Regions from separate parts of the Frateuria edaphi genome, predicted to be linked through region 3. Evidence: predicted binding sites of a transcription regulator. Region 3 holds the regulator's gene; each other region holds the start of a gene.
What was found. Region 3 encodes FliA, which starts transcription of late flagellar genes. Its sites were predicted from a motif close to TAAAGTTTNNCNNNCNNNGGCCGATAA; they were not measured.
Positions count from the first base shown of each region.

Region 1: LQ772_RS12320 (GGDEF domain-containing protein) is a predicted target of FliA. The motif match lies at 1,838-1,864, and genes of this name have one in related genera.
Region 2: motA (flagellar motor stator protein MotA) is a predicted target of FliA. The motif match lies at 1,380-1,406, and genes of this name have one in related genera.

Region 1 covers NZ_CP088251.1:2,638,635-2,645,705, forward strand. The annotation lists gene LQ772_RS12315 (OsmC family protein) at 84-509, shown strand; gene LQ772_RS12320 (GGDEF domain-containing protein) at 551-1,744, opposite strand; gene LQ772_RS12325 (3'-5' exonuclease) at 1,924-3,798, shown strand; partial or broken gene LQ772_RS12330 (S10 family peptidase) at 3,874-5,432, shown strand; gene LQ772_RS12335 (aromatic ring-hydroxylating oxygenase subunit alpha) at 5,492-6,571, shown strand; gene LQ772_RS12340 (amino acid permease) at 6,568-7,071, shown strand, end outside.
Region 2 covers NZ_CP088251.1:1,075,523-1,082,593, forward strand. The annotation lists gene secD (protein translocase subunit SecD) at 1-209, shown strand, start outside; gene secF (protein translocase subunit SecF) at 218-1,192, shown strand; gene motA (flagellar motor stator protein MotA) at 1,447-2,316, shown strand; gene motB (flagellar motor protein MotB) at 2,313-3,380, shown strand; gene LQ772_RS04970 (GNAT family N-acetyltransferase) at 3,559-4,098, opposite strand; gene LQ772_RS04975 (SET domain-containing protein-lysine N-methyltransferase) at 4,119-4,571, opposite strand; gene LQ772_RS04980 (ComEA family DNA-binding protein) at 4,824-5,171, opposite strand; gene LQ772_RS04985 (M20 family metallopeptidase) at 5,390-6,823, shown strand; gene LQ772_RS04990 (YggS family pyridoxal phosphate-dependent enzyme) at 6,828-7,071, shown strand, end outside.
Region 3 covers NZ_CP088251.1:772,302-779,372, forward strand. The annotation lists gene flhF (flagellar biosynthesis GTPase FlhF) at 1-40, shown strand, start outside; gene LQ772_RS03460 (MinD/ParA family protein) at 37-981, shown strand; gene LQ772_RS03465 (RNA polymerase sigma factor FliA) at 983-1,789, shown strand; gene LQ772_RS03470 (chemotaxis response regulator CheY) at 1,838-2,245, shown strand; gene LQ772_RS03475 (protein phosphatase CheZ) at 2,242-2,883, shown strand; gene LQ772_RS03480 (chemotaxis protein CheA) at 2,899-4,833, shown strand; gene LQ772_RS03485 (flagellar motor protein) at 4,835-5,575, shown strand; gene motD (flagellar motor protein MotD) at 5,572-6,603, shown strand; gene LQ772_RS03495 (chemotaxis protein CheW) at 6,635-7,071, shown strand, end outside.

The DNA of each region.
Region 1 (7,071 bases), 1.9 Mb from region 3:
AAGCAGGCGCGGGCGCGCGTTCGCGCGTCCTGAATGACAGCAGGCCCACACTGGTTCGTCCATCCGAACAACGGGAGAACCCCATGAAGAAATCCGCCTCCGCCACATGGTCCGGCGGCCTGAAGGACGGCCAGGGCACCATCTCCACCCAGACCGGCGTGATGCGCGAGGCGCCGTTCGGTTTCAAGTCGCGTTTCGAGGACGGCCCCGGCACCAATCCGGAGGAACTGGTCGGCGCGGCGCTGGCCGGCTGCTTCTCGATGGCGCTGTCGCTGGGCCTGGGCAATGCCGGGCTGACGCCGGAGCGGATCGAGACACGGGCCGAGGTGACGCTGGACAAGCAGGGCGACGGTTTCGCCATCACCACCATTGCCTTGAACTGCCGCGCCCGCGTGCCCGGCGCCGACGCCGACACCTTCCAGCGCATCGCGCAGGAGACCAAGCAGGGATGCCCGGTATCCAAGGTGCTGCGCGCCGACATTTTGCTCGACGCCGCACTGGAGGGCTGACTGCCGGGATGCGCAGGGTGGGCTCCGGCCGATCCTGCCGGTCAGGCCAGCAGGCGTCGGACCGCCAGTTCCGGATCGGCTGCCATGACCCGGTTGCGGCCGGCATGCTTGGCCGCGTACAGCGCCGCGTCCGCGCGCCGCAGCAGGGCCGCCACATCGTGCTCGCCCGGCTCGGCCGCGGCGGTACCGATCGACACGGTCAACTGCAGCAGATGCCCGTCGACCATCAACGGCGTGGACTCGACCGTGCCGCGGATGCGCTCGGCCAGCACCAGCGCCTGCTCCAGGCTGGTATCGGGCGCCAGCACCACGAATTCCTCGCCGCCGATGCGCCCGATCACGTTGCCGGCCCGCAGCGTGGCCCGGATGCTGGCGACCAGTGCCAGCAGGACCTTGTCGCCGCCGCCATGGCCGAAGCGATCGTTGACGCTCTTGAAGTGGTCGGCGTCGATCATCAGCACGCCCAACGGCCGTCCTCCGCGGTTGACCTGGGACAGCATCCGGGTGGCGCTTTCGGTCAGGGCTAGGCGGTTCTTCACGCCGGTCAGCGAATCGACCCTTGCCAGCAGGTGCAGCTCGCGCTGCAGCGTCTCGTTGTAGAGCAGCAGGAAACCGATACTGAGGAACAGCGGCTGCATGCCCGAGAGCAGCACGTAGAAATAATTGACCAGGGCCGGCTGGATGATGTCGGCCGGCGGGTTCAGGTCGAACCATAGCTGGCCGTTGCGCCACACCAGCAGCAGCGCCGAGGCCGAGCACATGACCAGCAGCACCACTCGCGCCCGTGAACTGCGGCCGGGACCGCCGCTCAGCAGCGCCCACATGCGCAGGGCGATGTCGGCCATGATCGCCGCCGATCCCCACAGCACGCGCACACGGTAGTCCGGCTCGACCACGCCGAACCAGGCCACGCCCAGCCAGCCGATCACGCCGATCGCCAGCGCCGTTCGCCAACGCAGCGGCGCGCCGAGCAGCATGCGCAATGCCACGACCGACATGCCCTGTGCCAGCAGGTTGAGCGCGTTGCCGCCCAGCACCAATTGCGCCGGGTGCAGCCAGACCTGCGCCGCCAGCATGCTCCAGCCGGCCGATTCGACCGCCAGCGCGCCCGCACGCAGCTTCAGGCTGGTGCGTGCCGAGCCCGGGCCGCCATGCGTGCCGGCCCAGAGCAGGACGGCCAGCACGAGCGACTGGACGGCACTGATCAGCGACAGCGTTTCGATATGCATGGGCATGCTGGGCTCTCCCCCGCGCCCGAACGTGACGATGGCTCCCGCCGTGGATGTCGCGTCTCCGCGATGGGCGTCCCGGCTTGGTCGTCGCCCGTCGTATCGGCGCTGGCTGGCGCGACTTTAGCGTTGACAGCGAGGCCGAGTCCGTTACTTTCCACGCAAAACGCCCAAACGGATGCCGGATGGCCACCCAGATCCCGACCCTCAACAGCTGCCTGCCCCGCATGACCGCGGGCGAAAAGCGCTTCGCCCAGCGGCTGGAACAGAAGCTGGAGGACGACTACCTGCTCTGGTACGACGTGCCGGTGGGCCTGAAGCAGCGCCGCCCGGACTTCGTGGTATTCCACCCGCGCCGCGGCCTGCTGGTGCTGGAGGTGAAGGACTGGAAGGCCGAGACGATCCAGCACGCGGACAGCACGCAGTTCACCCTGGTCACCGACCGCGGCCTGGTGAAGGAGAACCATCCGCTGCTGCAGGCGCGTGCGTACGCGCTGGAGATCGGCGTGGTGCTCGAGCGCGACCCCGCGCTGCGTTTCCCGGAAGGCCATCGCCATGCCGGCAAGATCATCATGCCGTGGGCCTGGGGCGTGGTGCTGGCCAACATCAGCCGCAAGCAGTTCGAGGATGGCGGGCTGGACGCAGTGATCCCGCCGCACCTGGCGATCTGCCGCGACGAGTTCTACGAATCGGTCGAGTCGGAGGACTTCCAGGAGCGGCTGTGGGCGATGTTCCCCTACGCCTTCCCGGTGGCCCTCACGCTGCCGCAGATCGACCGCGTGCGCTGGCACCTGTTTCCCGAACTGCGGGTGGAACCGGGCAGCGGGCAATTCGGCCTGTTCGGCCCGACCGAGGCGGCGGTGCGTCCGCTGCAGATTCCCGAGCTGGTCAAGGTAATGGACGCGCAGCAGGAACAGCTGGCGCGCTCGCTGGGCGACGAGCACCGGATCATCCACGGCGTGGCCGGCTCCGGAAAGACCATGATCCTGGGTTTCCGCGCCATGCAGCTGGCGCGCGCGATGAACCGGCCGATATTGATCCTCTGCTACAACAAGACGCTGGCCGCGCGGCTGGAGCAGTTGATCGGCGAGCGCGGCCTGGCCGACAAGGTGCAGGTCTACAACTTCCACAAGTGGTGCCACAAGATGCTCACGGCTTACCACGTGGAGCTGCCGCCGAAAGGCTCGGACGGCTTCTTCGAGCAGATGGTCGAGCGGGTGATCGCCGGCGTCGACAAGGGCCAGATCCCGCGCTTCCAGTACGGTGCGGTGCTCGTCGACGAAGGCCACGACTTCGAGCCGGACTGGTACAAGCTGATCGTGCAGATGATCGACCCGGCCACCAACTCGCTGCTGGTGCTCTACGACGACGCGCAGAACATCTATGGCAAGGCCGACCGTCGCAAGGTCAGCTGGAAGAGCCTCGGCGTGCAGGCGCAGGGCCGGACCACCATCCTCAAGCTCAACTACCGCAACACGCTGGAAATCCTGGCCGTCGCGCGCGGCTTCGCCAACGAGCTGCTCGATGCCCGCGCCGACGACGACGATGGCGTGCCGCTGATTGCCCCCGAGAGCGCCGGCCGCCGCGGCGCGGTGCCGGAGCTGATCCGCGTGGAAACCGCACCGGCGCAGCTCACCGTGCTGATCGCCCAACTGCGCGACGAACACGCGCACGGGCGGCCGTGGTCGGACATGGCGGTGATCTTCCGCAACCAGTGGGAGGGCGAGAAGCTCGCCGAGGCGCTGGCCCGCGAAGACATTCCCGGCCGGCTGGCCGAGGGCCGCGGCAAGGGCGCGCTGTTCGCCGTCGGCGACACGGTCAAGCTGGTGACCATGCATTCGAGCAAGGGACTGGAGTTCCCGTTCGTGATCATTCCCGGCCCGGGCTCGCTGCCCAAGGAAGGCAAGGACGAGGCCGAGGAAGCGCGCCTGCTCTACGTGGCGATGACCCGCGCGACCGAGCGGCTGCTGTTGATCCACCACGACGATTCGGTCTTCAGCAAGCGCATCCGCGACGCGATCAACCAGGTGCAGGATCAATTGGTGGCGCTACCGGCCTGACCGGTTGCAGGAGCGCGCCTTGGGTACGGCCGGAAGATGACGGTCGCGCCCAACGGCGCTCCTACAGGGGCTCCCATGCCTTTGGGCACACTCCCGCCCAGCTGGCAGCCGCTAGGCTGGGGCTTTCGCCCCAGGGGAATCACCGTGCGCAAGACCCTCCAGGCCACCCTGCTGGCCGCCTCGCTGCTGGCCGGCTTTACCGTCCCTGCCTTCGCTGCCGACAAGCCTGCCGCCGACGCCAGCCACGACGACTTTCACCTGCCGCCCTTCCCCGCCGACGCGCACGTGCAGCAGACCGCGCAGATCGACGGGCGCACGCTCAGGTACACCGTCACCGTCGGCTCGCTGCCGGTGCGCGACGCGAAGGGCAACACCGTGGCCGAGGTGGTCTACACCGCCTACAACATGGGCGGCGCCGACCGTCCGGTGACCTTCGCGCTCAACGGCGGCCCGGGCGCCTCGTCGGTGTACCTCAACCTTGGCGCGATCGGCCCCAAGCGCGTGGACTTCGGCGTCGAGGGCGACAACCCGTCCGATCCGGCCACCCTGCACGACAACCCCGGCAGCTGGTTGCCCTTCACCGACCTGGTGTTCATCGACCCGGTCGGCACCGGCTTCAGCCGCGCGCTGGTGGAGGACAAGAAGGCCACCGAGCTCTTCTACAGCACCGACAACGACATCAAGTACCTCTCGCGCATCGTCTACGACTGGCTGGTGAGAACGGCCGCCTGCAGTCGCCCAAGTACCTGGTCGGCGAGAGCTACGGCGGCTTCCGCGGTCCGCGCATCACCGATTACCTGCAGACCCAGCTCGGCGTGGCGATGAAGGGCGTGGTGCTGGTCTCGCCCTACCTGGACCCGGCCGCCTCCAACGACGAGAACGTCTCGCCGCTGCCGTGGATGCTGACCCTGCCTTCGATCGCGGCGGCGCACCTGGAGCGCGAGCACAAATTCAGCCCCGAAGCGATGGCGCAGGTGATCGAGTACACCCGCGGCGAGTACGCCACCGACCTGATGCGCGGCCGCTCCGATCCGCAGGCGACCGAGCGGGTGATCAGTAAGGTCACCGAGCTGACCGGCCTGGACCCGCTGTTCGTGCGCCGCTCCGGTGGGCGCCTGGAGACGCAGGCCTACCTGCGCGAGGTCTACCGCGCGCAGGGCAAGCTGGGCAGCCGCTACGACTCCAATGTCACCGCGTGGGATCCCTTCCCCTACGCGCCTCGCCAGCGCACCGGCGACCCGATCCTCAACGGCATCATCGCGCCGACCACCACGGCGATGGTCGACTTCGTCACCCGCACCGTGGGCTGGAAGTACTCCGGCCGCTACAACGCGCTCAGCTACGACGTGAACCGCCTGTGGCACGAGGACGATGACGCCATCGAGGGCTCGGTCTCGCAGCTGCGCGAATCCGTGGCCAACGATCCGGGCCTGCGCGTACTGATCGCGCACGGGTGGGACGATCTCTCCTGCCCGTTCATGGCCTCGGTGCTGATCGTCGACCAGATGCCGCCGATGGGCGACCCGACCCGCGTGCAGGTCAGGGAGTATCCCGGCGGCCACATGTTCTACGCCCGTCCGGACAGCCAGGCGGCGCTGCTGAAGGACGTCAAGGCGCTCTACGGCGCCCGCTGATTGATGTAGCTTGGGGTGCGCCAGACGAGCGCATCCCAACCACCATCGGTGCCCTGCCAATGACCGAGCTGCTCACGCCCGACCTCCTCGCCGCCCAGCCGCTCGATCACGCGTGCGCGCTTTCGGCGCGTTGCTACACCGATCCGCGCATGCCGGCGCTCGATGCCCGGTCCGTGTTCGCGAAGAGCTGGCAGCTGGTCTGCCACCAGTCGCAGCTGGCGGGCGTCGGCGACCACCTGGTCACCGCCATCGCCGGCCTGCCGATCGTCGTCGTGCGCAGCGACGAGACCACCCTCCGCGCCTTCCACAACGTGTGCCGCCATCGCGCCGGGCCGGTCGCCAGTTGCGATGGCAAGGGCGCGACCGCGTTGCGCTGCCGCTACCACGGCTGGACCTACGGCCTGGACGGGGTCCTGCGCGGTGCGCCGGAGATGGGTCGCACGCCCGACTTCGATCCCTCGACGATCCGGCTGCCCGAGGCACGCGTGCAGGTGTGGCAGGGCTTGGTCTTCGTCGCCACTGGCGAGGCGCCACCGTTCGCCGAATTCGTCGAAGGCATTGATGCGCGCCTGGGCGAAGGCCGCTCGCTGGCCGGCTTCGAGTTCCATCACCGCGCCAGCTGGGAAGTGGCCTGCAACTGGAAGGTGTACGTGGACAACTACCTGGAGGGCTACCACGTGCCGCACATCCATCCGGGCTTGAACAGCGTGCTGGACTACCGCAGCTACGTCACCGAGACCGCGCGGTGGTACTCCTACCAGTTCAGCCCGCTGGAAAGCGCCGACGAGCTCTACGGCAGTGGCGAGGCGCTGTACTACTTCCTCTATCCCAACACCATGCTCAACATCCTGCCCGGCCGCCTGCAGACCAACCGCGTGCTGCCGCTGGGCGTGGACCGCTGCCGCGTGGAATTCGACTTCTACTATGCCCCGGACACGAGCGACGAAGGCCGCGCCCGGCGCGAGCGCGACATCGCCTTCAGCGACGAGGTGCAGGACGAGGACGTGACCATCTGCGAGGACGTGCAGCGCGGGCTGGCATCCGGCTCCTACGAAAGCGGTCGCCTCAACCCGCTGCGCGAGAACGCGGTCCACCATTTCCACGAACTGCTGCGCCGCGCCTACCGCGAGCACGCGTGAGCAACCCCTCCGCCGCGGCTTCACGACCGCTTGGCCAACTGGCGCTGATCGCCCTGGTGGTCGGCAACATGATCGGCTCGGGCGTGTTCCTGCTGCCCGCGGCGCTGGCGCCGTATGGCGCGGCGAGCCTGCTGGGCTGGGCGCTGACGCTCGCCGGCGCGCTGCTGCTGGCACTGGTGTACGCCTGGCTGGCGCGCGCGATCCGCAACCACGGCGGCGCCTACGGCTATGCGCGACGTGCGTTCGGCGACGGCATCGGCTTCGTGGTCGCGTGGAGCTACTGGGTCTGCACCTGGAGCGCCAACGCGGCGATCGCGGTGGCCTTCGCCGGCAGCCTCGGCGCGCTGTGGCCGGCCGCCACCGCCACGCCGGCTCTCTCCGCAGGCTGCGCGCTGGGCGCGTTGTGGCTGTGCACCGCGGTGAACCTGGCCGGCGTGCGCGAGGCGGCGCGCATGCAGATGCTCACCACCCTGCTCAAGCTGGTCCCGCTGGTACTGTTC
Region 2 (7,071 bases), 300 kb from region 3:
ACAAGGCCTGGTCGACCATCCTGGACGCCAACGTCACCCACCTGATCGCGGCGCTGGCGCTCACCACCATGGGCTCGGGCCCGATCAAGGGCTTCGGCGTGACGCTGCTGATCGGCATCCTGACCTCGATGTTCACCTCGGTCACCGTGACCCACGCGATCACCGCGTTGATCCACGGCAACCGCAAGCTCAAGACGCTGTCGGTGTAGGAACCTCAATGGAAATCTTCAACCACAACAGCAACGTCCCGTTCCTGCACTGGCGCAAGATCAGCATCGTCATCGCGGCGCTGCTGATGATCGCCTCGGTGGGCCTGCTGCTCACCCGCGGCCTCAACTACGGCCTGGATTTCACCGGCGGCATCTCGGTCGAGGTCAAGTACGACCGCACGATCGACATCGGCGATGTGCGCACGGCGCTGGACGAGGCCGGCATCGAAAACCCGGTCGTGCAGAGCCTGGGTGGTTCGCGCCAGGTGCTGATCCGCCTGCAGCCCAAGGCTGACGGCAAGGACGGCGCGGCGGGCCCTGGCGAGAGCGCCTCGGCGCGTGCGGACAAGGTCGCCGCCAGCGTGATGGCCGCGCTCAAGAAGGAGCGCCCCGACGCGGTGGAAAGCAGCCACAGCTTCGTCAGCCCGCAGGTCGGCGACGAGCTCAAGAGCGACGGCTCGATCGCGGCGATCTTCGTGATCATCGGCATCGGCGTGTACCTGTGGATCCGCTTCGAGCGCCGCTTCGCGATCGCCGCGCTACTGACCGAAGTGCACGACACGCTGGTGACCCTAGGGGTGATCTCGCTGGTGCAGCGCGAGTTCGACCTGACGGTGCTGGCCTCGGTGCTGGCGGTGATCGGCTACTCGATCAACGACAAGGTGGTGGTGTTCGACCGCATTCGCGAGCTGTTCCGGCTCTCGCGCAAGGCCGAACCGGAGGAGATCCTCAACCGGTCGATCAACACCACGCTGTCGCGAACCATCATCACCTCGTTGTTCACCGGCATCACGATGGCCGCGCTTTACTTCATCGGCGGTCCCCAGGTGCACGGCTTCGCCATCACCATGCTGATCGGCATCGTGGTCGGTACGCTGTCCTCGATCTTCGTGGCCAGCCCGATCCTGCTGTGGCTGGGCGTGTCCAAGAAGGACCTGATGCCGCAGACCAAGGACAACCCGGAGCTCGCCCGGCGGCCTTGAATTGCCCGTATCCCGCGAATAAAGCCCGGCCATGCGCCGGGCTTTTTTGTTGGTTTGTCGCGAGGTTGGCCTCCAAAACGCCATCCGGGCAACTCCCCTGCCGGCGCGGGGGAAGGCGCCCGAAGGCGGATGGCAGGCTCCTCCTGGGGCACGCGGCAACGGTGATCCCATCCGCACCTTCGCCCGTTCAATTTTTCCCTCGGTCGACCGATAACCCGGAGTGATTGGAAGGCGTCGCGCGCCCGGAGTGGGAAATGCTGGTTCTGGTTGGAACGTTGGTCGTCATCGGCTGCGTGCTCGGCGGCTATGTCATGTCGCATGGACAGCTGCTGGCGCTGTGGCAACCCTACGAGCTGCTGATCATCTTCGGGGGCGCGATCGGCGCTTTCCTGACGGCCAATTCCAGCAAGGTCGTCAAGGCGGCTCTGAGCGAGGCGGCGGCCCTGGTGAAGGGTCCCAACTACAAGAAGCAGGACTACGTCGACCTGCTGGCGTTGCTGTATGACATCTTCGGCGTCATGCGCAAGGAAGGCGTGCTCGGGATGGAGTCGCACATCGAGGACCCGCAGTCGAGCGCGGTGTTCTCGGCCTACCCGCGGCTGCTTCGCGAGCACCACCTGGTCGAGTTCATCACCGACTGCCTGCGCCTGATCGTGGGCGGCAGCATGGAGCCGCACGAGCTGGAAGCCTTGCTGGACGCCGAGGTCGAGAACCACCATCACGAGGCGGAGGCGCCGGCGCAGGCAGTGGCCAAGATGGCGGACGCTTTGCCGGGCTTTGGCATCGTCGCGGCGGTGCTGGGTATCGTCACCACCATGTCCAACCTGGGCGGGGATACCTCGCGTATCGGCGAGCACATTGCCGGCGCGCTGGTCGGTACCTTCCTGGGCATCCTGCTGTGCTACGGCTTCATCGGGCCGGTCGCGGCGGCGATGGAAAGCCGCGTGCGCGAGGACGGCAAGGCTTTCGAGTGCGTCAAGGTGGCGCTGATGGCCAATCTGCGCGGCTACAACCCGAAAGTATCGGTGGAGTTCGCGCGCAAGGCGCTGTCGGCGCACTCGCGCCCCAATTTCCAGGATCTCGAGGACCACCTCAAGGGCGCCCGCGCCGGAGCCGGCGCATGAGCGAAGGAGGCGGCCCGCCCATCATCATCAAACGGGTGAGGAAACAGGCGCACGGCCACCATGGTGGCGCCTGGAAGGTGGCCTACGCCGACTTCGTCACGGCGATGATGGCGTTCTTCCTGGTGATGTGGATCCTGGGCGCCGGCACGCGCGAGCAGAAGGCGGCGATCTCCGAATACTTCCGCAATCCCAGCATGACGCCGGGCAACGCCACCGTTGCGCCGCCAGGGCGCATGGGCCCCGGCGGCGCCAGCGACGCGGCGGTACAACTGGGCGGGGCGATGGATCTCTCGCACGGGCCCGGCAAGGATCGCCACAATGGTCCGTCCGCGCCGGTATCCAAGGAGGCGCTCGAAAAGCGCGCGCGCGAACAGGAAAAAGCGCGGCTGCAGGAGCTGATGCAGCAGTTGCATGCCGCGATCCAGAACAGCCAGGCGCTGGCGCCATTCAAGGACCAGCTGCTGCTGGACATCACCTCCGAAGGGCTGCGCATCCAGATCGTGGACAAGCTCAACCGGCCGATGTTCGACCTGGGCAGCGCGCAGTTGAAGGATTACACCCGCGCCATCCTGGGTGAACTCGGCACCTTCATCAATCGCGTGCCCAACCGCATCAGCATCACCGGACACACCGATGACGCGCCGTACGCCAACGAGCGCGACTACAGCAATTGGGAGCTTTCCACCGACCGCGCCAACGCGGCCAGGCGCGCGTTGCTCGCAGGCGGCATGACCAAGGGCAAGACCGCGCGTGTGGTCGGCCTGGCGGCTTCGGTGCCGCTGGACAAGGCGCACCCGGACAACCCGATCAACCGGCGGATCAGCATCATCGTGATGACCAAGGAAGCCGAAGCGGCGGCCTTGTCGCAGGATGTGGTCGACACCCGCCCCACGCAGGACTCACCAACCGCTTCGGTGCAGGCGCCGCCCGCGCCGGCGACCGATGCGATACGTGTTTCCGCGCATCCCGAGGTCACCATGCCCAGCGGCGCCTCCCTGCCGGCTGCGCCGGTCGCTGCCACGGCGTTGCCGGTGCCGCCCACGCTGCGTCCTGCTGGCCGCTAGGCGTCGCCCTGGCGCCACCTCTTGGGAGCACACTTGTGAGCGACGTTCCGCCAGGACAAAAATCGCGCGGCGATAGCGGGAACGGACCCCATCCCCGGTCAACCCTCTCCTTGACCGAGAGGCTCCAAGACATTCAGGGGTCGCACCGACAAGGCCGCCCGCGTCCGGCGAGTGATGCCTAGGCCCAGGCCCGCCGCGACTCGCGATAGGGCGGGTAATACGCGAACACGTGGTTCGGGCTGCCGTAGAAGTCCATGTCCTCGATGTGCTCGCCGCCCAGCCGCTCGGCCACCCGGTCGGAGGCCTCGTTGCCGATGCGCACCAGGCTGATCACGCGGACCGCGTGCAACTGGTTCCAGGCGAACTCGAGGATGGCCTGGCCGGCCTCGGTGGCATAGCCCCGGTGGCGGAATTCGGGCTTGAGCATCCAGCCCAGTTCCAGGTCGGGCCAGCCTTCCGGATACATCAGGCCAGCACGGCCGATGAACTGCCCCGTGTCCTTGAGCTCCAGCGCCCACATGCCGCAGCCGCGCAATTCCCAGTGTCCCAGCAGCATGGCGAGCGAGCGCCAGGCGCTGGTACGGTCCAGCGGCTGGCCATCGCCGATCCAGCGGGTGCTGTCCGGGTCGGCGAGCATGAGGGCGTAGTCGTCGAAGTGGCGCGCAGCCAGCGCGGTCAGGCGCAGGCGCGGCGTTTCGAGGGTGGGAATATCGGACATCGTCGTTGGAGCAGCGGCCGTTACTTGAGCAATCGGCTCAGCGCACGTGTACTTGAGGCCAGGCTCTCGGCCCAGTCGTACCCGACGATCTTCTCACCGGTGGCCGTGTCGATAAAGTCCTCCGCCTGGCCTGGTGGCAGCAAATGGCGGTAGTCCACGGTGAGCTCGGTGCCGGCGGGCAGGTCGGCCCATGCGAACACGAAGCCCAGGTGCCACAGGCCGGTGGGCTCGAAACTGTGGTTGATGTAGCACTCGTCCGGCCAATCGGGCGACAACGTATAGCGGTCCTCGAACCAGCGCGCGCTGGCGTAGGCCATCTCCGGCCGAGCGGCCAGATCGGCGGCACTCCATGTGCGGTCGATCGCATCCGGTGCGGTGACGATGCGCCCCGCGGCCACGTCCTCTTCAAGGAACAGGCCCTTGCCGGCGCCGCCGATGGTGGAAGCGGCAATGCGATAGCGCGGAAGGATCATAGTGGTCCGGCGGCGTGGAAAGCGCGCGAGTGTAGCGCACAGGCGACGTTGCGCTGCCTGCGAGCCGGCCACCTGGCAGCGGCCACCAGGTGCCCATCCTTGGGCGGTGACCTGCCACTGCCATGGCTGGAGGAGCGCTCCGCGCTCCCGAAAGGGCCGGGGATGGGGCGTCGGCGGGGAGCGTGAGCCCGCTTTGCCCAGCCTTTCCCCGGGACGGTTTCCCGGGGAGTCGGTCGAAGAGCGCGCTGGCAATCAGCCCTTGGCGCCTGCCTTGGCCTTGTGGTGCACGCTCTTCTTCGCCGGGGTCGACTTCGGCGGCGGCAAGTCGCCACTGAAGCGGATGGCGTCGTGGTTGCGCTCGAGTGTGCCCTTGCCGATGCCCTTGACCTGGGCAAGGTCTTCCACGCGCTTGAACGGACCGTGCGCCTGGCGCCAGGCGACGATTGCCTGCGCCTTGGACTGGCCGATGCCATCCAGCGACTTGGCGATGGTTGTGGCATCGGCCTTGTTGACGTTTACCGGCGTGGCGGCGAACGCCGGCAGCGCGAACGAGGCCGCGACGGCGAGTGCGACGAGCAGCTGGCGGAACTTCGACTGCATGGTTTTCCCTCCCTGGGATGCGTTGGACGGCACCGTTGCCGTCCGGCAAGTGTGGCCGCGGGCGGGAGCGGCCACAGTCGGCCGGGGGCCACGCGGCCGGGCAGGCTCGGTCGCCGGCCCCTGTGGGCGGTAGCCGACGCCGTGTGGGCCCTGACGGGCGGTACCGGTGCCGCTGGTACACTAGAGGGCTTCCCGCATGCATTTAAGGAGTCTCGCCCATGGATACCGCACGCCTGTCCGGCTTCATCGGTGGTTTGTGGGACGACGAGATCGTGCCGCAGCTTGTCGAGTACATCCGCATCCCCAACAAGTCGCCGATGTTCGACGCCAAATGGGTCGAGCACGGCTACATGGACCAGGCGGTGGCCCTGCTGGAGCGCTGGGCGCGCGGCAAGCTGGCCTCGCTCAAGGGCGCCACGCTCGAAGTGGTGCGGTTGCCGGGGCGCACGCCGCTGATCTACATCGACGTACCGGCCACGCTGGCCGATTGCCAGGACACCGTGGTGCTCTACGGCCACCTCGACAAGCAACCGGAAATGACCGGGTGGGCCGAGGGCCTGGGCCCGTGGACGCCGGTGATCAAGGGCGACAAGCTCTACGGCCGCGGCGGTGCCGACGACGGCTATGCGATGTTCGGTTCGCTGTCGGCGCTGCTGGCGCTGGCCGAGCAGGGCGTGCCGCACGCGCGCTGCGTGATCATGATCGAGGCGTGCGAGGAATCGGGCAGCTACGACCTGCCCCATTACGTGGACCACCTGTCCGCGCGCATCGGCCATCCTTCGCTGGTGGTCTGCCTGGATTCGGGCTGCGGCAACTACGACCAGCTATGGCTGACCACCTCGCTGCGCGGCATGACCGGCGGCGAGCTGACCGTGCAGGTGCTGGAGGAGGGCGTGCACTCGGGCGACGCTTCGGGCGTGGTGCCCTCGAGCTTCCGCATCCTGCGCGAGATCCTCTCGCGGCTGGAAGATCCGGCCACCGGCAGGATCAAGCCGGAAGAGCTCTACGTGGAGGTCCCGCCGCAGCGCATCGAGCAGGCACGCCGATCCACCGAGGTTCTGGGCGAGGCGGTGTACGACAAGTTCCCGTTCGTCGAGGGCATGCAGCCGGTGACCAAGGATCTGGTCGAGCTGGTGCTCAACCGCACCTGGCGTCCGCAGCTGGCGGTGACCGGCGTGGGCGGCATGCCCGCGCTGGAGAGCGCGGGCAACGTGTTGCGCCCGTTCACCGCGGTCAAGCTCAGCCTGCGCGTGCCGCCGACGCTCAACGGCGCCAAGGCCGGCAAGTTCCTCAAGGAGCTGCTGGAGAAGGATCCGCCCTACGGCGCCAAGGTCACTTTCAAGCTGGAGAAGGACGGCAGCGGCTGGAACGCGCCGCAGCTGTCGGCGTGGCTCGAAAAGGCGGTGGCCGAGGCTTCCGAGCACTATTTCGGCGCCCCCGCCGCATACATGGGCGAGGGCGGCTCCATTCCGTTCATGGGCATGCTGGGCGAGAAGTTCCCGCAGGCGCAGTTCCTGATCACCGGCGTGCTGGGCCCGCATTCCAATGCGCACGGCCCGAACGAGTTCCTGCACATCCCCACCGGCAAGAAGGTGAGCATGGTGGTGGCCGAGGTCGTCGCCCGCCACGGCGAGCAGGCCCGCAAGGGCTGAGCCCATGAGCGGGCCGGCCGACACGCTCGCCGCCCGCTGGGCCGAGGTCCGCGCGCGCGTGGACGCGGCCTGTCGCGCGGCGGGCCGCGATCCGGCGGAGGTCACCGTGCTTCCGGTCAGCAAGACCTTCGGGCCGGAAGTGGTGCGCGAGGGGGCAGCGCTCGGCCTCAATCGCTTTGGCGAGAACAAGGTGCAGGAGCTGCGCGAGAAGAGCGCCGCGCTGGCCGACCTCCCGCTGGAATGGGTGC
Region 3 (7,071 bases):
GCTGGCCGAGCGTTTCGGGACGATGGTGGCCCAGGCATGAGCGGAATCCTTGCAATGAATCAGGCGTGGGGCTTGAAAGACATGTTCAACGCGATCACGGGCGAGCGCGATGCCGCGCCGGCCGCACCGCACCGGCCGCACCAGGCGACCAACGCAGGCGCACCGCGCCGCCGCTGCCGCGCGATCGCGGTCGCCGGCGGCAAGGGCGGCGTCGGCAAGACCACCGTGGCGGTCAACCTCGGGATGAGCCTGGCGATGGCCGGGCGCGAGGTGATGCTGCTGGATGCCGACATGGGCCTGGCCAATGTCGACGTACTGCTCGGCCTGGCGCCCTCGCGCCACCTGGGCCACCTGCTGGACGGCACGGCCACGCTGGAGGAGCTGCTGCTTGACGCCCCCCACGGGCTCAAGGTCATCCCCGGCGGCTCCGGCGCGCGGCGCCTGGCGCAGCTGGGCAACGGCGAGCATGCCGCGGTGATCCGCGCGTTCGACGAGCTGCCCCGTCCGCCGGACTACCTGCTGGTCGATACCGCCGCGGGCCTGTCGGACAACGTGGCGATGTTCGCCGCGGCGGCCGACGACGTCGTGCTGGTGGTTTGCGACGAGCCGGCCTCGCTCACCGACGCCTATGCGCTGATCAAGGTCCTCTCCCGCGACTTTGGCGTGCGCCGCTTCCGCTTCGTCGCCAACATGGTGCGCAACCTGGGCGAGGCCCGCGCGCTGCACCAGAAGCTGGCCAAGGTCAGCGACCGCTTCCTGGACGTGGTGCTGGATTTCTTCGGGTTCGTGCCGCAGGACGAGCGGCTCAAGCAGGCCATCCGGCGCCAGAACGCGGTGGTGGACATGTGGCCGGCGGCGCGTTCGTCGCAGGCATTCAAGCAATTGGCAGGTGCGGTCGATAACTGGGAGGAACCCGCGCGCGCGGGCCTGGACCGCATCGCATTCTTCGGTGGCCAGGCCGTGACGGCGTCGGGGTGGTGAGATGAGCGTGGCATCGGAATATCTCCAGCTGCAAAAACAGAGTGCAGATGAGTTGGTGCGCCAGCACGCGCCACTGGTGCGTCGTATTGCCTATCACCTGATGGGCCGTCTTCCCCCCAGCGTGGACGTGGGCGACCTGATCCAGTCCGGCATGATCGGCCTGCTCGAGGCCGCGCGGCACTACGCCACCGACCGCGCCGCCAGCTTCGAGACCTACGCCGGCATCCGCATCCGCGGCGCCATGCTCGACGAGCTGCGCAAGACAGACTGGACCCCCCGCTCGGTGCACCGCAAGGTGCGCGAAGTGGCCGAGGTGGTGCGCCAGATCGAGATCGAGACCGGCGCCGACGCCGAGGATGCCGAAGTCATCAAGCGCCTCGGCGTGAGCGCGGAGGACTACCACCAGATTCTCGCCGACGCCGCCAGCGCGCGCCTGCTCAGCCTCACCGCGCCGGACGACGGCGACGGCGCGCCAGCCTTCGACGTGGTCGACCAGGGCACCCTGGGGCCGGCCGAGAGCATCGAGCAGGACGGCCTGCGCCAGGCGTTGATCGACGGCATCTCCGGCCTGCCCGAGCGCGAGCAGCTGGTGATGTCGCTGTACTACGAGCAGGAATTGAACCTGAAGGAAATCGGCGCCGTGCTCGGCGTGACCGAGTCGCGCGTGTGCCAGATCCACGGCCAGGCGATCGTGCGGCTGCGTGCGCGCATGGGCGACTGGCGCGACGACGTGCAGGGGGAGTCGGAAACCGGCACCCGCAAAGGCAAGGGCCGCCGCGCTTCATCCGATCGTTCCGTTTCCCGCTGACCCCTCCGACTTCCGATCCCGAATCCCGATTTCCTACCAGAGGAACCAATGGACAAGAACATGAAAATCCTCGTGGTGGACGACTTCTCCACCATGCGGCGCATCGTCAGGAACCTGCTGGTGGAGCTGGGTTTCACCAACACGCTGATCCAGGAAGCCGACGACGGCAACAACGCGCTGACCATGCTGAAAAGCCAGCCGTTCGACATGGTCGTGACCGACTGGAACATGCCCAACATGACCGGCATCGACCTGTTGCGCGCGATCCGCGCCGAACCCTCGCTCAAGGGCCTGCCGGTGCTGATGGTTACCGCCGAGAACAACCGCGACCAGATCATCGCCGCGGCCCAGGCGGGCGTGAACGGCTACATCGTCAAGCCGTTCAACGCGGTCACGCTGAAGGAGAAGCTCACCAAGATCTTCGAGCGCCTGGCCGCCGCGGGAGCCAGCGCATGAGCGCCGTGCTTTCCACCTTCGACGAAACCGCGCTGCCGCAAGAGCTGCAGGACCTGCTCAACAGCGAAGATGGCGCGGCCTTCGAGCACGCGCTCGATGCGCTGGTGCGCCAGCGCGAGCAGCACCTGTTCCGGGCGTTGGGCCTGCTCGCGCGCGACCTGCATGGCGCGGTCAGCCGGCTCGGCAACGACCTGGCGCACGAAGGTGTGCCGGGCAAGGTCGCCGACGTGCGCAAGCACCTGAACGACGTGCTGGAGATGAGCGCCCAGGCGGCCCATCGCAGCATCGATTTCGCCGAACGCATGAGCCCCGAGGCCGACGCGCTGGCGCAGAGCGCCGAGCAGGTGCTCGCCTCGGCGGCACCATGCGACCCGGTCGCGGACCTGGCGCGCCAGGCCGGCAACTTCGCAGGCGCATGCCGCGAGGGCCTCAACGACATGGTGATGGCGCAGTCCTGGCAGGATCTGTCCGGCCAGCGCATCAAGAAGGTGGTCAACTTCATCGAGTCGGTGGAGTCCTCGCTGCTGGAGCTGGTCCGCCTGACCGGTGCATTGTCCGGCCGCGAGCCGCCGCCGGTGGTTGAGAAGATCTCCGGCCAGGACGAGGCGGACCGCCTGCTCAGCGAATTCGGTTTCTAAGGGAGTCCCAGGCGAATGGATCCCTCGCTCGACGCCGAACTGCGCGACGATTTCCTGGTCGAGGCCGGGGAGCTGGTCGAGCGCCTGTCGGAACAACTGGTCGAGCTGGAAGCCAGCCCGCGCGACGCCGAGCTGCTGAACGCGGTGTTCCGCGCCTTCCATACGGTCAAGGGTGGCGCGGGCTTCCTCGCCATCGAGCCGATGGTGCAGCTGTGCCATCACGCCGAGGACCTGCTCAACGTCGCCCGCAACGGCGCGCTGGTGCTGGATTCGGCGAGGATGGACGCACTGCTCGAAGCGCTGGACCTGCTCAACGCGATGATGGATGCGCTGCGGGGCGGCACCTCGATGGCCATGCCGCCGCCTGCGCTGCTCAAGCGGCTGACGCCCGGCGCCGCGGCGCCCGCGCCGCCGCCGGTCGCCGCGCCCGTGGCCGCACCGCCGGCGGACGGCAGCATCGACGACAGCGAATTCGAGGCCCTGCTGGACAGCCTGTACGGCACCGCCGCGCCGGGCACCGTCGCACCGGCGCCGGCCGTGCCGTCACCGACCCACATCAGCGACGACGAATTCGAGGCGCTGCTGGACAACCTGCACGGCACGGCGGCGCCCGGCGCCAGCGCCGTACCGGCATCCAGCACGACTATCGCCGACGACGAATTCGAGGCCCTGCTCGACAACCTGCACGGCAAGGGCGCCGCCCCCGGCGCCCAGCCCATAACCGCCGCTCCGGCGCCTGCGCCTGCGCCCGCGCCCGCACGCGCGGCCGCGCCGGCCGAGACCAGCGTGCGCGTCGATACCGGCCGGCTCGACGCGCTGGTCAATCGCGCCGGCGAACTGGTGCTGGTCCGCAACCGCCTGCAGAGCCTGGCCCAGAAGAGCGGCGACGACATGCTGGCGCAGGCCGCGGCCGAACTCGACCGCGTCGCCGACGAGATGCAAGGCGCGGTGCTGTCCATGCGCATGCAGCCGGTCGGCCGGCTGTTCCAGCGCTTTCCGCGCATCGTGCGCGACCTCGCCCGCCAGCTGGGCAAGGAAGTGGACCTGGTGACCGAAGGCGAGGGCACCGACCTCGATCGCAGCCTGGTCGAGGCGCTCGCCGATCCGCTGATCCACCTGTTGCGCAACGCACTGGACCACGGGCTGGAAATGCCCGAGGAACGCGTCAAGGTCGGCAAGTCGCGCCGTGGCACGGTGCGCCTGTCCGCCAGCCAGCGCGGCGAGCGCATCGTCATCGCGGTGAGCGACGACGGCCACGGCATGAACCCCGAGGTGCTCAAGCGCAAGGCGGTCGAGAAGGGCGTGATCGACGCGGCCCAGGCCGCGCGCCTGAGCGAGAACGAGTGCTACGAACTGATCTTCCGCCCGGGCTTTTCCACCGCCGCGCAGATCTCCGACATCTCCGGCCGCGGCGTCGGCATGGACGTGGTCAAGACGCGCGTGGCCGAACTCGGCGGCACCCTGCAGGTGCGCTCGAAGCTCGGCCAGGGCAGCGAACTGCAGCTGACCGTGCCGCTGACCCTGGCGATCCTGCGCGTGCTGATGGTGCGCGTGGGCCCGCGCCTGTTCGCGCTGCCGCTGTCCAACGTGGAGGAAGTGTTCGAACTGTCCGCGGGCCAGGACCGCATGCTCGATGGCCGGCTGGTCGCCAACCACCGCGGTCGCGCGCTGCCGCTGGGCGATCTGGCCGGCTGGGCCGGCGTGGTCGGCGTCGCGCCGCGCCACGTGGTGGTGCTGCACATCGGCCACCAGCGCATCGGTTGCCTGGTGCACGAGGTGCTCGGCCGCGAGGACGTCATGGCCAAGCCGCTGGGTCCGCTGTTCGAGGGCCTGCCGGGCATCGCCGGTGCCACGGTCACCGGCGACGGTGCGCTCGCGCTGGTGCTGGACCTGGCCGGCCTGGCCGACGATGGCGGGCAGCTCCTGCCGTCACTGAGGGCGGCGGGCTGACATGGACGTGGTGAGCCTCGTCGGCACGATCCTGGCCTTCCTGGTCATCATCGTGGGCACCATCCTCAAAGGCTCCACGGTCGGCGCGCTGGTCAACCCGGCCGCGTTCGTGATCGTCTTCGCCGGCACCATCGCCGCCTTGATGGTGCAGACGCCCGGCAGCGTGCTCAAGCGCGCGCTGGGCATGCTGCCGATGGTCTACCGCCCGCCGGTGTTCCAGCCCTCGGACCTGATTGCCCGCATCATCGGCTGGAGCGAGATCTCCCGCCGGCAGGGCCTGCTCGGCCTCGAGCCGAGGATCGACGAGGAAAGCGACGGCTTCGTGCGCAAGGGCCTGCAGATGCTGGTCGACGGCGGCGAGCCGGACGCGATCCGCGGCGTGCTCGAGGTCGAGATGGAGGCGCGCGAGCACAACGAGCTGGTCGCCGCCAAGGTGTTCGAGAACGCCGGCATCTACTCCCCGACGATGGGCATCATCGGCGCCGTGATGGGGTTGATGGCGGTGATGCAGAACCTCGCCGATCCCAGCAAGCTGGGCCACGGCATCGCCGCGGCCTTCGTCGCCACCATCTACGGCGTGGCGCTGGCCAACCTCCTCATGCTGCCGATGTCCGCGCGGCTCAAGGGCCTGGTGCGCAAGCAGACGCAGATGCGCGAGATCCTCGTCGAAGGTCTGGTGTCGATCGCCGAAGGGGACAACCCGCGGCAGATCGAGGCCAAGCTGCAGGGGTATCTCTCGTGAAAAAGAAGCATCACCACGAGGATCACGTCAACCATGAGGCCTGGGCGATTCCCTACGCCGACCTGATGACGCTGCTGCTCGCTTTCTTCGTGGTGATGTATGCGGTCTCGGTCGTCAACGAGGGCAAGTACCGCGTGATGTCCGAGTCGATCATCGAGGCGTTCAACGGCTCCAGCCACGTGATCGCGCCGATGCCGGCACAGAATGCGAAGCCGCACAACGTCGACCCGGCCATCGCCGCGCCGCAGGGCCAGCCCGGCGCGGCCGTCGCGCCGGTGGCCGTGCCGATCCCGTTGCGCCCGGCGCCGCGGCGGATGGTCGCCGAACGCGCCCCGCACGAGACCTTGCGCGACGTGCAAGCCACGCAGGAAGCGCAGCGCCAAGCGAACCTCACGCGCATCCAGCACGAGGTGGAAAAGGCGCTGCAACCGCTGATCGACAGGCAGCAGGTCGTCGTGCGCCGCACGGCCAACTGGCTGGAGATCGAGATCCGCACCGACATCCTGTTCCCCAGCGGCGTGGCGCAGCTCTCGCACCAGGCCGATGCGGTGCTGAGCAGCCTGGGCGGCATCCTGGCGCCGTTCGGCAACCCCTTGCGCATCGAGGGCTATACCGACGACAAGCCGATCAATACGGCCGTCTTTCCGTCCAACTGGGAACTGTCCGCCGCCCGCGCCGCCAGCGTGGCGCGGCTATTCACCGAACACGGGGTGAGCCCCTCGCGGCTTGGGATCATCGGCTGGGGCCAGTTCCGCCCGGCGGCCGACAACGTCACCGTCGAAGGCCGCAACCGCAATCGCCGCGTCCTGGTCGTGGTGCTGAGCGACCACGCCACGCCGACGCGCTATTCCGGCGACGCCGATCGGCTCGGCCAGCTTGCCGACGTCGCGCCGCCCGCCGATGCGCCCGCCACGCCTGTTCCGCCGGGCGCGGGACTGGCCAAGGCCGGCGCCACGGAAGGCACGCCCAAGGCTGCGGTGCATGTCGTCGAGCCACCGTTGATCGTCACGCCCGGGCACGGCAAATGAGCCGCGCCGCCACTACCATGAAAACCAAGCCATGAATGCTCCGGCCACCCCGAACACCCAGCACTGGCTCACCTTCCAACTGGATGGCCAGGCCTACGCCGCACCGCTGGTCCAGGTCAGCGAGGTGATCCGCGTCGGCGAGGTGACGCCGGTGCCCGGCGCCGCTGCCGACCTGCTCGGCATCCGCCATCTGCGCGGACGCGTGGTGCCGGTGCTGGATGGCCGCCGCCGGCTAGGCCTGCCACCGCGCGATGGCGACACCGACAGCGTGCGCGTGGTGATGCTCAACCATGCCAGCCATGCCGTCGGCCTGCGCGTCGATGCGGTGGGCGAGTTGCTGTTGCCGGGCGCCGATGCCGTCGCACCGCCGCCGCCAGGTCGCGCCGCGCGGGTGGATGATCCGGTCATCGGCGTGTTGCCATGGAAGGGTGGTTTCGTCGCGCTGCTGGACGTGCGCCGGCTGTGCCG